DNA from 3 places in the [Clostridium] saccharolyticum WM1 genome. Region 2 is predicted to be linked to each of the others. Evidence: a T-box and tRNA genes for the amino acid it is inferred to sense, from the RefSeq annotation. Region 2 holds a T-box; the other regions hold tRNA genes.
What was found. A T-box is a leader RNA that pairs with one kind of tRNA and senses whether it is charged. The one in region 2 lies ahead of leuS (leucine--tRNA ligase), so its partner is inferred to be a tRNA-Leu.
Positions count from the first base shown of each region.

Region 1 (4,187 bases), 240 kb from region 2:
TCCGGTGGCAGTAATCGTCTGGTTAAAGGTCCCGTGAATCCGTTCATCAGGCCCGATATAGGCTGCCAGCCCATCCGCATAAGTGGAATTTAATTTGGTCAGCTGCCTGTAATCCAGAATCAGTCTGACCGCAGGCCAGTCAGAGGCAAGCTTTTCCAATACATCAGCAGCCGTAGAATAACCGGTTTTTGTCTTTTTCCCTCCCGGGATTTTCATATGGTCAAAGAGCACCTCTCCCAGCTGTTTGGGGGAATTAATGTTAAAGGTTTCTCCTGTTTCTTCATATATCTTCTGCTCCAGCTCCGCAATCCGTACTTTTAAACGGTCCCCGTATTCCTTCAGCAGCTTTCTTTCCACCCGGATTCCGGCATCTTCCATTCGATACAGACTGTAGGTCAAAGGCATTTCGATTTCATAAAACAGCTTATCCATGCCCGCCTTTTCCAGTGCCTCTTGAAGTAAATCCCGGCTTCTGAATGCCACATAAGACATATAGCAGATACAGGAAACGGCCTTTTCCTTATTTTCCTCCATGGCACGTTTCATCGAGCTTTTTCCTATTAGTTCGGTTCTGGAGGGTATAGAAAGGTCCAGGTAATCCGCTGCCAGATCATTATATTCATAGGAATCCTTTAAAGGATTCAAAAGATATCCGGCTATGCTGGCATCAAATACAGGACTTTCCTCCGTGATTTTTAAAAGGGGAAGCTGACTTTTTAACTGAAGAACTGCCGCCTTTCCTGCCCTTTTACATATCTCCGACCCTTTTTCTGCCAGATATTCCGGCTTAAGAGTCCCCTGGGGTATGAAACAGTAGGATTCCGTTTCACTGAGGCAAAGGGACATGGCTGACAGGGCCTTGTCTTCTATCACCAACTGGATCCCCAGACAACAGCCTTCTTTGCATTTTAGAAATATGGCCTCCGCTTCCAAAAGGTCCGTAACTACATGAAAGCCCGATTCCAGGGAAGCTTCCTCTTCTTCTCCGGGGAAAACAGCAGGGACAAAATCCATGTCCATAATCTTCTGGATCTCTGCCTGTTCCAGGGTTTTTGTATAATCCAGACGGATATCACAGTCCCTGCGAAGAGCGGAAAGCGCTTCCTTTTTCCTGACCTTTTCCTTATTCCTTGTAAGCGTCTCCCTGATCCTGTGAGACTCTATTTTTTCCATCTGCTGATAAATATTTTCAATAGTATGATATTTTTTTATCAAATCACAGGCCGTTTTTTCTCCGATTCCTTTTGCTTCGGTCAAGCCAAAAACTCCTAATAAGTCCCCTGGCTCAAGGCCATATTCTTCCCTGATGCCCTCTATGGAATAAGACTTAAATTCCAGACCATCTTCTCCAACAGCCGGTAATTTAAGGGTCACATGTTCTTCCACAGCCTGCAAAAGCTTCCGGTCTCCGGACAGGAGGATGATTTCCCCTTCCTCTTCCTGACACCTTTTTGCCAATGAGGCCAGTATATCAGAAGATGCATAACCCTTCTTATCAAGAACAGAGATCCCCATAGAATGGAAAGTCTCCTTTAACAGCTCTTCCTGCTTTAAAAGCTCTTCATAAAGTCCTGCACTTTTTAGAAATTCCTTCCGGCCGTTTTCCCTTTCCGAATCAAAGGCCGCAGCAAAATAGTCCGCTTCTTTTGCATCCAGCAGCTTCATGACCATGCTTTGAATCCCTTTCACTCCATTGGAAGGAAGTCCATAAAAAGCATTCTCTGCCATGCTGCTCCCATCAATTAATATAATTCTTTTTCTGTCCATATTTCCTCTTTCCTGCCCTTGTTTTAATGGCATAAAGGGATACCTGCCGGGTATTTCCCACTATTATAATAACCCCCACTGTATCCAGATCCGGCACTGCAGAAGGATTGTTATAACCAGCGCCATGATACTTACCGTTGACACTGCATATCTGGCAATTTTTATACACCGTACCAACTGCAGCCTTTGTCTGGACTGCTCTATGGCAGCCTCCAGCGTTCCTTTTATATTATAATTCCCAGTTTCGGAGTCTAACTGCCGGATTCCTACATCAACCGTAAAGTATATTTCCAGTTCCTCCCTGCATTCCGTACAGGATTCCATATGCGTCAGAAATTCCCCCAGCTCTTCGTCTGTCAATTCATCTTTGATGTAAGGCATGACCAGACGTTCCGCTTCTTTACATGTCATGGCCCAGATACCTCCTTAACCTTATCTTCTGTCTATCATACAATATATTTTGCTTATTTTCAATTTAATAATCTCAAAAAAACACTTGCCAAATGGAATATCCTATGATAAAATAATGAACGTTGTAAGCAAAGCCGGCATGTCGGAATGGCAGACGAGGCGGACTCAAAATCCGTTGATGGCGACATCGTGTGGGTTCAAGTCCCACTGCCGGCACTACACCCTTGGCAGAGGGCAAGGCCTTGGAAAGCTGATTTTTTCAGATTTCCAGGGCCTTTTCTCTGCCCACAGCACTCCCCCGCAGCGATTATTTCCAACAATTTCCAACAATTTTCTTAATTTAGAAAAAAACGCCGCACTACCGCAGCATTTGTGGTATACTGTAAAAAAATCTCGAAAAACAGGGAGGCACTCCTATGAAACGAAATTCCGTCATCACAGCCCTTTTCATTATCTGCGTCCTGATCTTAAGCGGCTGCGGACATAAAAACTATATGAAAATCGACGTATCCACAGCTGCAATCGACGGGGAATCCATGTCCTCTGCCACCGGGGCCCAAAACCCCGGCAATACCGAAAGTCCAGACGGCAAAGCATTGGCATTGGAAAACGAAACCAGCAGAGCTGATTCCGCCGCCCGCATCTCTACCGTTATTCACACCTATGAGGAAGGAAAAGTTTCCATTGAATATCCGTCTATTACCGGATTAGAGGATGGAGAGAAAGAGAAAAAGATCAATGCCCTGTTAAAGAGCAATGCTCTGGAAATACAGAAGGCATGCTCCGTGAATCCGAAATCAGATAGCCTATCCATTACAGCTAAAATAATTTCTGCAGACAGGAAACGGATCACAGCCACATACACCGGATTGTTGTCTGGGGAAGGAGCCGCTCATCCGGTCCATCTGTTTTTTACCAACACCGTCGACATATCCCAGGCAAAAGATATCAGTCTCACAGACTATGCGGACCCCAGGGGATTGGCAGAATACATTCGTTCTTCTGACTGCCAGTTTAATGATACTTCTCCTGAGCTTACAGAAGCCCTACTTCCTTACCTTGCTGAAACCAGCCAGGAAGCATATGTGAAAATGTTTCAAAATGCTGATTTTCCCCTGAAAGCTGAGGGACCAGACAACACTTCCGTATTTCCGGAATCCTTTAGCTATGAGGATCACGGCACCATCATCGTTTCCGTTCCAGTGCCGCACAGTTTGGGCGATTTTGCGCTTATAAAATATACTCCTGAGACAAAATAGGAAAAATAGTTGCCATTTACCCCTTTCTTTGATAAAATAGGACGGAAAATAAAAAGAAATGGGGTAGAAAAATGAGTAACAACGCAAAACTGACAACCCGGGATTATCTGCTCAGCATCCAGTATCTGTCCGCCATATTTGACGCCGCCAGGCTGGTCCCCTTATTGACAGGTCAATTCACCGCCGGCATTATTTTCTGCAGGCGCCGGTATCTTAATATTCCACTGCTGCACTAAATTTAAGGTTCCCTTCTTCTTGGTTTCTCCTTTGTTTTCTGGCTGTTATCACCATAAGATCCAGCCGGAAGAAACCGTGATCCCAGGAAACGTACTTTTAGCACAGAGTGGAATTATTTTTGCAGTCAGAATGACTGGAGGAGCCATTTAAACCTGGAATTGTCATGTTTACTCCGCTATTCGTCATACTCTGCCCTATTTATATGCCCAAGGCTTCTTTCAGTCAGTTCCTGCTCTGAAAGGAATTGCGTCAGGTTATTTTTTGAGAGACAGCCTGGCAACCTTCCGGCCGGTTTTACGGGCTGCCCTGCAATACTACTTCTTCTGAGAACACCGGCGTTTTGGCATCCGCCAGGAATTACAATCCTAAGCTTTTACGATTAATAACTGTATATGCCATGATCCAGAATCAACCTGGCAAAAAGCAAAGCAATGGAATGATTCTGATAATGGGGCTGGATTTCCATATCTTGACGGACTTAACGTTTTAGTAGACTCTATTACATGAAACTCT
Region 1 covers NC_014376.1:2,031,588-2,035,774, reverse strand. Annotated here, with positions in the region: gene polA (DNA polymerase I) at 1-1,767, opposite strand, end outside; gene CLOSA_RS09520 (anti-sigma factor family protein) at 1,831-2,178, opposite strand; tRNA gene CLOSA_RS09515 (tRNA-Leu) at 2,312-2,394, shown strand; gene CLOSA_RS09510 (hypothetical protein) at 2,595-3,437, shown strand; gene CLOSA_RS22655 (hypothetical protein) at 3,509-3,673, shown strand.
Region 1: it encodes a tRNA-Leu, which carries the amino acid that the T-box ahead of leuS (leucine--tRNA ligase) is inferred to sense. The anticodon was not compared.

Region 2 (4,187 bases):
GTCTTCTTTCCAAGACCACGTTCCTCAATCATTGCCGGAGCATCTTTTTTAAGGACAGAGGACTCCATTCCATTCCACTCACCGGAATTGATCATGGTTCCGCTTGCCTCGGTATATGCCTCGGTCATATTTTCAATTTCCCTGCCGTCCTTTGCAATAACCTGAATAATGGGAATGTTGAACTTCTTCGCAAACTCAAAGTCCCTGTCATCATGAGCCGGCACGCACATGATGGCACCGGTACCGTAGTCGGCAAGGACGTAATCGGAAAGCCAGATGGGTACCTTGGCACCGCTTAAAGGGTTAACCGCATAGCTACCGGTAAATACGCCGGTCTTTTCCTTATCCTGAAGACGGTCCACATTTGACTTCATGGAAGCATCGTAGATATACTTCTCAACTGCCTCTTTATTTTCCGGAGTGGCAAGGCCTGAGGCAAGAGCGTGCTCCGGCGCAAGCACCATAAAGGTGGCTCCGTATAAGGTATCCGGTCTGGTGGTATAAACCGTGACGGCCTCCTCTCTTCCGTCTACCTTAAAGTCAACCTCGGCTCCATAAGATTTTCCAATCCATTCCGTCTGCATCTTTTTGACCTTTTCCGGCCAGTCAAGCTTATCCAAGTCATCCAGCAGACGGTCTGCATAAGCGGTGATTTTTAACATCCACTGTCTTAAATTCTTCTTTGTAACTCCGGTTCCGCACCGTTCGCAGCAGCCGTTGACCACTTCTTCATTTGCAAGTCCCGTTTTACAGGATGGACACCAGTTGATGGGGAATTCCTTTTCATAGGCCAGGCCCTTTTTAAACATCTGGACAAAAATCCATTGGGTCCATTTATAAAATTCCGGATCCGTGGTGTTGACCTCCATATCCCAGTCATAAACGGCTGCGATCTCATTGATCTGGCGTTTGATATTACTTACGTTCTCAGCCGTGGATTTTGCCGGATGGACTCCCATTTTGATGGCGTAGTTCTCTGCCGGCAGGCCAAAAGCATCCCAGCCCATGGGGTGGATCACATAATGTCCCTTTAAAATCTGATACCGGCTCCAAACATCGGATATTACATAGCCTCTCCAATGGCCCACATGAAGGCCGCTTCCTGAGGGATATGGGAACATATCCAGACAGTAATATTTCTTTTTCTTTCCATCATCAACATTGATGGGGCTCTTTGCCCAGTTTTCCCGCCATTTTTTCTCAATGGCGCTGTGGTTGTATGATGCTGCCATAACAAATTTTCCTCCTTTTACAACAGGGTTTTTCCCTGTATCAAATGCCCGCAGTTTGAGAGATACCCGTAAGAGAACATAAAAAAATGCGCCTCTAACCGTTTATACGGCCATAGAGACGCAGAATCTACCGCGTGGTACCACTCTATTTCATACAAGTTTCGTATGCTCTCACTGGATATAGAAAAACATATCCCCCCGCTGTAACGGTCGGGACACCGGCAATGCCTACTCAGAAACAGAGCTTCCTTCAGCACGCTACTCAAAGGCCAGTTCAGCTGACATCCCCAACCGGCTTTCACCACTCGCCGGCTCTCTGCATGTTTCAGACAGCTTACTACTCCTAATCACAGTATTTTTGCTAACTACAAATGTAACATAATTGACGAATCGTGTCAACCGTAATTAAAGAAATCCCTGGCATTAAACCAAAGAAACCACAAAGGTCACGGCTGAAAGAAGAAAAAACAAGGTCATCCCAAGGTTGAAAAAAAGAACTTTCCATGCTCCTTTGCCCCAGTTTTCCATAAACCCCTGGTAAAACAACAGCTTTTTATGATTGATAAAAAACAAAATGGTTCCGGCAATCACCGCTCCAAGCATTAAAATTGAATAGCCTGTGGTAAGCAGCGGATGGTCTTCAATATGGAGGGCTGCGATGGAGCCGAGAAAATTTATGATCATGTGAAAAATTATGGTATAGCGGAGCTTTCCCGTCTGAATATAAATATAGGCCAACACCAGACCAATCAAAAAGGCATAAAAGAACTGGTAGAAATTTCCATGGCTTAATCCAAAGACAACGCTGGATGCCAGGATCGCCGCTTTATCCCCATAAAGTCGGATCCTGTCGATCAGGACCTTACGAAACAGAATTTCTTCACAGACAGGGGCCATTACCACCATGGTAACAAAAATCGACCAGGTACTTAATCCCTTCATTACTTCCTCTACCGGATTAACCATAGGCTTTCCCAACAGAGTACAGACAAGGCTCATTAAGCCCTGCCCCATAAGATTTCCAAAAAACAGGGCGCTCATACAGACCAGGAATCCGGAAACCAGCATTCCTGCTCCTGCTTTTCTTGCTTTTGGTCTGAATAAAACCGGCATATCCTTTACAATCAGACAGGCAATTACGCCTCCTGCAAGGTAATTCGCCAGGGAAACAAATACCATGTACCAGTTCCCAAAGGTTATTTCCATTCCAATCCGGGACAGTAAAAGAGCAATGACTCCTACCTCAAGCTGTATTACAATCGTTACAAGAAGGAATGCTCCATATCCAAATCCCACTCTTGAAAACGCCTTCCTTGCATTTCTTCTGTCTTCCACTATTCTCATACCTCCTGCCAGTTGGTATCAGTTTATCACAGATCAGAAAAAAGCGCAATTTGTCTCTTAGCCAAGATCCTCCGGTCCAAACCCCAGAGGAAGCAGTTCTTTTAAAGAAAACATTTTATATTCTTCCTTTCCCGCCGCCAATATGATCCGGAATGTCTCCGGATCACAAAATTCCATCATCACCTGGCGGCAGACACCGCAGGGGGGGGTAATTCCCATGGGAATCCCCTCTTTTCCCCCAACGATGCAAATAGCTTTGAATTCTCTCACTCCCTGGCTGACCGCCTTAAAAAATGCCGTACGTTCTGCGCAATTACTGGGAGTATAGGCTGCATTTTCAATATTGCACCCCTGATAGAAAGTACCGTCGGCTGCCAAAAGCGCCGCCCCGACTTTAAACCCGGAATATGGTGTATAAGCCCTGGCCATAGCCTCATACGCCTGACGGATCATTTCTTTAACAGGAAGCTCAGCCCCGGCTTCCTCTTCACCCGTTTTTACATGTTCCTCAGATTTTTCTTTCATATCCTGATTCCTTTCTGCTGCCTTCTCCTGTAAACCCTGTCCAGCATTCTCTGAGATCTACAATTCCAGGGCAATTTCCATCATTTTTCCAAATCCCAGCTGCCGCTCCAAGGCACTTAGCTTTTCTTCCCCATAAATCAAATCAGAAATCGTAAGCAAACAAAGAGCTTTTTTTCCCGCCGCCGCTGCATTCATGTAAAGGGCTGCTGTTTCCATTTCCACAGCAAGAACCCCCATGCTGCGCCATTTGTCATTGACCCCGGAATCGTGATGATAGAAAATATCACTGGAAAGGACATTGCCCACAACCACTTTTGTTCCCTGCTTTTCCGCTGCTTTTACCGCTTTCACCAGAAGCTCATAATCAGCAGTGGGAGCAAATGTACCAGGAAGGCCATACTGATAAGCGTAATTGGAATCCGTACAGGCTCCCATAGCAATAACCACATCCATAAGCTTCACATGGTCCTGCAACGCACCGGCGGAACCAATGCGGATAATCTGGTCCACATCATAAAAGTGATACAGCTCATAGGAATAGATGCCCATGGACGGCATCCCCATTCCTCCTCCCATGACAGAAAGTTCTTTTCCCTTATAAGTCCCTGTAAATCCAAGCATGTTACGGACCGAGGTTACTTTAACCGGATTTTCCAGATACGTCTCCGCAATATACTTTGCCCGTAACGGATCTCCAGGCATTAATACTGTTTTTGCTATTTCTCCTTTATTTGCCCCATTGTGGGCGGTTGGTGTCATCTCCATTTGATGGCCTCCTTTTTTATTTTTTATCCATACGGATCATCAGGCGTATCGCCTCTATAGCCGTGCGGATGGCTCCATCCGTATCATGGATAACGGGATTATCAAGGCCGAGTCTGGCCCGTTCCTGATTGGCTATCACCAGGAATACGGAACCTGCCCGCACCTTTAGGGCACTGGCAACAACAAAGAGTGCCGCCGACTCCATCTCCGAAGCCTTGCAGCCAAGTTCCACCCAGGCCTTCCATTTATTTAAGAGTTCATAGGATACTGGTTTTGTCTCCGGTGAATGCTGCCCATAAAATGAATCCTTACACTGGACAA
Region 2 covers NC_014376.1:1,788,843-1,793,029, reverse strand. Annotated here, with positions in the region: gene leuS (leucine--tRNA ligase) at 1-1,232, opposite strand, end outside; T-box leader at 1,344-1,592, opposite strand; gene CLOSA_RS08535 (CPBP family intramembrane glutamic endopeptidase) at 1,656-2,567, opposite strand; gene CLOSA_RS08530 (cytidine deaminase) at 2,634-3,101, opposite strand; gene deoD (purine-nucleoside phosphorylase) at 3,159-3,866, opposite strand; gene udp (uridine phosphorylase) at 3,883-4,187, opposite strand, start outside.

Region 3 (4,187 bases), 1.0 Mb from region 2:
TATCAGTCCCGCCTTCGGCAGCTCCCTCCTTACGGTTGGGTCACTGACTTCGGGCGTTACCAACTCCCATGGTGTGACGGGCGGTGTGTACAAGACCCGGGAACGTATTCACCGCGGCATTCTGATCCGCGATTACTAGCGATTCCAGCTTCATGTAGTCGAGTTGCAGACTACAATCCGAACTGAGACGTTATTTTTGGGGTTTGCTCCAGATCGCTCCTTTGCTTCCCTTTGTTTACGCCATTGTAGCACGTGTGTAGCCCAAATCATAAGGGGCATGATGATTTGACGTCATCCCCACCTTCCTCCAGGTTATCCCTGGCAGTCTCCCCAGAGTGCCCAGCCGAACTGCTGGCTACTAAGGATAAGGGTTGCGCTCGTTGCGGGACTTAACCCAACATCTCACGACACGAGCTGACGACAACCATGCACCACCTGTCTGGAATGCCCCGAAGGGAAGGCCCCGTTACGGACCGGTCATTCCGATGTCAAGACTTGGTAAGGTTCTTCGCGTTGCTTCGAATTAAACCACATGCTCCACCGCTTGTGCGGGTCCCCGTCAATTCCTTTGAGTTTCATTCTTGCGAACGTACTCCCCAGGTGGAATACTTATTGCGTTAGCGGCGGCACCGAAGAGCTTTGCTCCCCAACACCTAGTATTCATCGTTTACGGCGTGGACTACCAGGGTATCTAATCCTGTTTGCTCCCCACGCTTTCGAGCCTCAACGTCAGTTACAGTCCAGTAAGCCGCCTTCGCCACTGGTGTTCCTCCTAATATCTACGCATTTCACCGCTACACTAGGAATTCCACTTACCTCTCCTGCACTCCAGCACCACAGTTTCCAAAGCAGTCCCGGGGTTGAGCCCCGGGCTTTCACTCCAGACTTGCAGTGCCGTCTACGCTCCCTTTACACCCAGTAAATCCGGATAACGCTTGCCCCCTACGTATTACCGCGGCTGCTGGCACGTAGTTAGCCGGGGCTTCTTAGTCAGGTACCGTCATTTTCTTCCCTGCTGATAGAGCTTTACATACCGAAATACTTCTTCACTCACGCGGCGTCGCTGGATCAGGGTTTCCCCCATTGTCCAATATTCCCCACTGCTGCCTCCCGTAGGAGTTTGGGCCGTGTCTCAGTCCCAATGTGGCCGGTCACCCTCTCAGGTCGGCTACTGATCGTCGGCTTGGTGGGCCGTTACCTCACCAACTACCTAATCAGACGCGGGTCCATCTCATACCACCGGAGTTTTTCACACTGTGCCATGCAGCACTGTGCGCTTATGCGGTATTAGCAGCCGTTTCCAACTGTTATCCCCCTGTATGAGGCAGGTTACCCACGCGTTACTCACCCGTCCGCCGCTCAGTCACTTTTAATTCCATCCGAAAACTTCCTTAAAAGTGCTTCGCTCGACTTGCATGTGTTAAGCACGCCGCCAGCGTTCATCCTGAGCCAGGATCGAACTCTCAAATTTAAGCAGATAGTCTTTGAAAGCGGTCGTAGATTTGCCAGAAATCCCGTTGGAAGTTTACTTCCATAAGGGAGTTATGGGAAAGCTGCGAACATTTGCGAAGCAAATGGTAGCGAATGAAGCAAAGCTTCATGAGCCTACCGCCCGGACTAGCCATCCAGTTCAATCCACGGTCAAAATCAACAAACTAGCTAATTTATTTCCCGTTTTACTTGTTGTTTGGTTCGTATACAATTACTTGTATTCGTTCTGAAATTTTCTCATTCAAAGCCATCAAACATGGCTTGTTTTATTAGAATTTTCAGGGTTTTACATACTGTTCAATCTTCTGTTTTCAAAGTGCTGATTTTGCTTTGCTGTCTCAGCAGCAACTTTCATAGGATATCATGTCCGGTTGTTTTTGTCAACCTTTTTCTACATTTTCTTCAAAACTTTTTCATCGGTCATTGATGTGTTTTGGAAGAAGTTTTGCCGCCGTTTTCAGCGGCGAGTTACATTATACCAAAGCATTCGATAAAAGTCAACATTTATTTTCATTTTTTTTAATAAATGTTAAAAACATAATTAAAAGCCAAACTATAGAACAATGTAGAACATATCTATGTTTAATCTCTGTAGACAGAAACAATTCGAAAACAGTCCATCTAACCTAATTATAGTTCTTTCATTAACAGCCCATCAATCACCGTTTTTCTATTTTTCTAAATATACTTATAAGATCTTCCTGTCTCCATTAATAATAACTTTTTATTAGCTGCCGGGCAAATAGTAATCCAATTCTTGAAAAACCGCATTGCTCATATATTCCAATGGAGCGTCATATCATCCTTGACTCCATTGCTCTTTTTCAACTGGAAGAGGTTGAAAGAAACGTTCAATAAGAAATTGTAATCGAATAGAATTCTTTAAACCATTGCAGCAGAAATTTTAACAGCAGACCTGTTGTTTTTTAGTAAATATCTGCCATAGAAAAATGCCTCCTTTTTCTTGACTTTTTTACTTTCAAATGGTATCATTTATGTTGTTGCCAGCGGGTATGGCGGAATTGGCAGACGCGCCAGATTTAGGTTCTGGTGGGAGACCGTGCAGGTTCAAGTCCTGTTACCCGCAGTTTTACATATGATAAAAAAACACCGAAAGTCCTGGTAGTTACAAGGAATTTCGGTGTTTTTAATATCAGGAGTTTGCGGCCGCCTGACTGTCATAGTTAAATAGGGCATAAATTCCTCCATTATTCAATGACTAATTTCTTTACTCTGGTTCTGACAAATTCTTTTACTGCTTTAACATCCATATTAAGGGAAATGGCCAATTCTCCATAAAAGTTTTCTTCTGCTAATTTAAAATACTTTGTATCTATCGTAGTTAATTTTTTGCCGTCTTTTAATCTGGACTGTTTCCGAAAATAGATTGTCTTAATGATCTTAACCAATTCACGGCAATCACACCTTTTCATGGCTTCTTTATATTCAGATTCCCTTCTCTTTTCATCAGCAACCCACAGGGAATCAATATTTTTTATATCATCAATCAGTTTCATAGCTTCATCTTTAGGAATTACAGGTCTCATGATAACTTTATCGTTATCCACAGGAGTATAAAACTTACTTCCTTTTATAAAATAAGGATTTAAGGTATAATACATTTTATTCCTTGGCATATCGGCTATTTCTAAAACGCCAACGTGCTCAACCCTGCAGATCCCTTTACTTCCAAATACAATATTATCACCTACTTGATACATGTCTACATCTCCTATTGGGAAAGCTTAAAAGTTCAATTCTTGCTCCGGTTTTGCATTATCCGCTGGATCGAATTTCATGGTTTGCAGGAAACAGGCACTTGTGATTCTCTTCATTATGGCACCTCCTATCCAATATAATAATTATATATTATCACATTTTAGGCTTTTTTGTCAGAACTTTTTTTCAAACCCTTTATTTTTAGTAAATATTATAAAGTGATATGCGAATGTTTTTGTATATTAATACAAGCATCCAAAAAAATTTTAGATGCACCAACCATTGGTGATTCTTTTACACCTAAGTTCTGTCTTTCACAAAAAATACCGGACGCCTAAAATCGTCCGGTATTGTATTCGGCTGCTCTTTATTGATGGATAAGTGCTCTTATATCTTCCGGACTGGTGTCCAAATTTCGCTGTAGGCATAATCTGTCCTATGCTCATCCATTATTGTAAAGGTAAATCAGGGAGATTGATGATCTCAACCGGTAGCAGGCAGCCACTGGGATTAGAACCTTGCCACAATGCTTTGCATGGCGGCCGGGAATGGTCCTTCAGCAGGAGAGACCGCCCAGGTATATCATTTTTCATATTCACAACCTCCTTTCCGTAATTTTTATTATCAAGCCCTTAACAAATGATTCGTTCTTGATAATCCCTTTCATCATAACCCATATTTTACCAACTATCAATATGAATTATTTTAGGACGTTTGGTTCATTCTCAGAAAATACCAGTGTACTTTATCGAATAACTGTTGTAAGATATTTAAAAACAATAAAGAGGTACATAAATGCTGAATACAAATAATAAGAACAATTCATACGAGGACTGTTTCGCTCTCGGAATCAGTTTAGGCCTGATATTCGGAGCAATTATAAATAGCTTGGGAATGGGATTAATAATGGGGATATCCTTAAGTCTGTTGTTAAATAAAGGCTGCTTTAAAATTCATTAATTATTACATAGAACTAA
Region 3 covers NC_014376.1:792,318-796,504, reverse strand. Annotated here, with positions in the region: rRNA gene CLOSA_RS03680 (16S ribosomal RNA) at 1-1,471, opposite strand, end outside; tRNA gene CLOSA_RS03670 (tRNA-Leu) at 2,499-2,578, shown strand; gene CLOSA_RS03665 (CarD family transcriptional regulator) at 2,700-3,212, opposite strand; gene CLOSA_RS22530 (hypothetical protein) at 3,660-3,803, opposite strand.
Region 3: it encodes a tRNA-Leu, which carries the amino acid that the T-box ahead of leuS (leucine--tRNA ligase) is inferred to sense. The anticodon was not compared.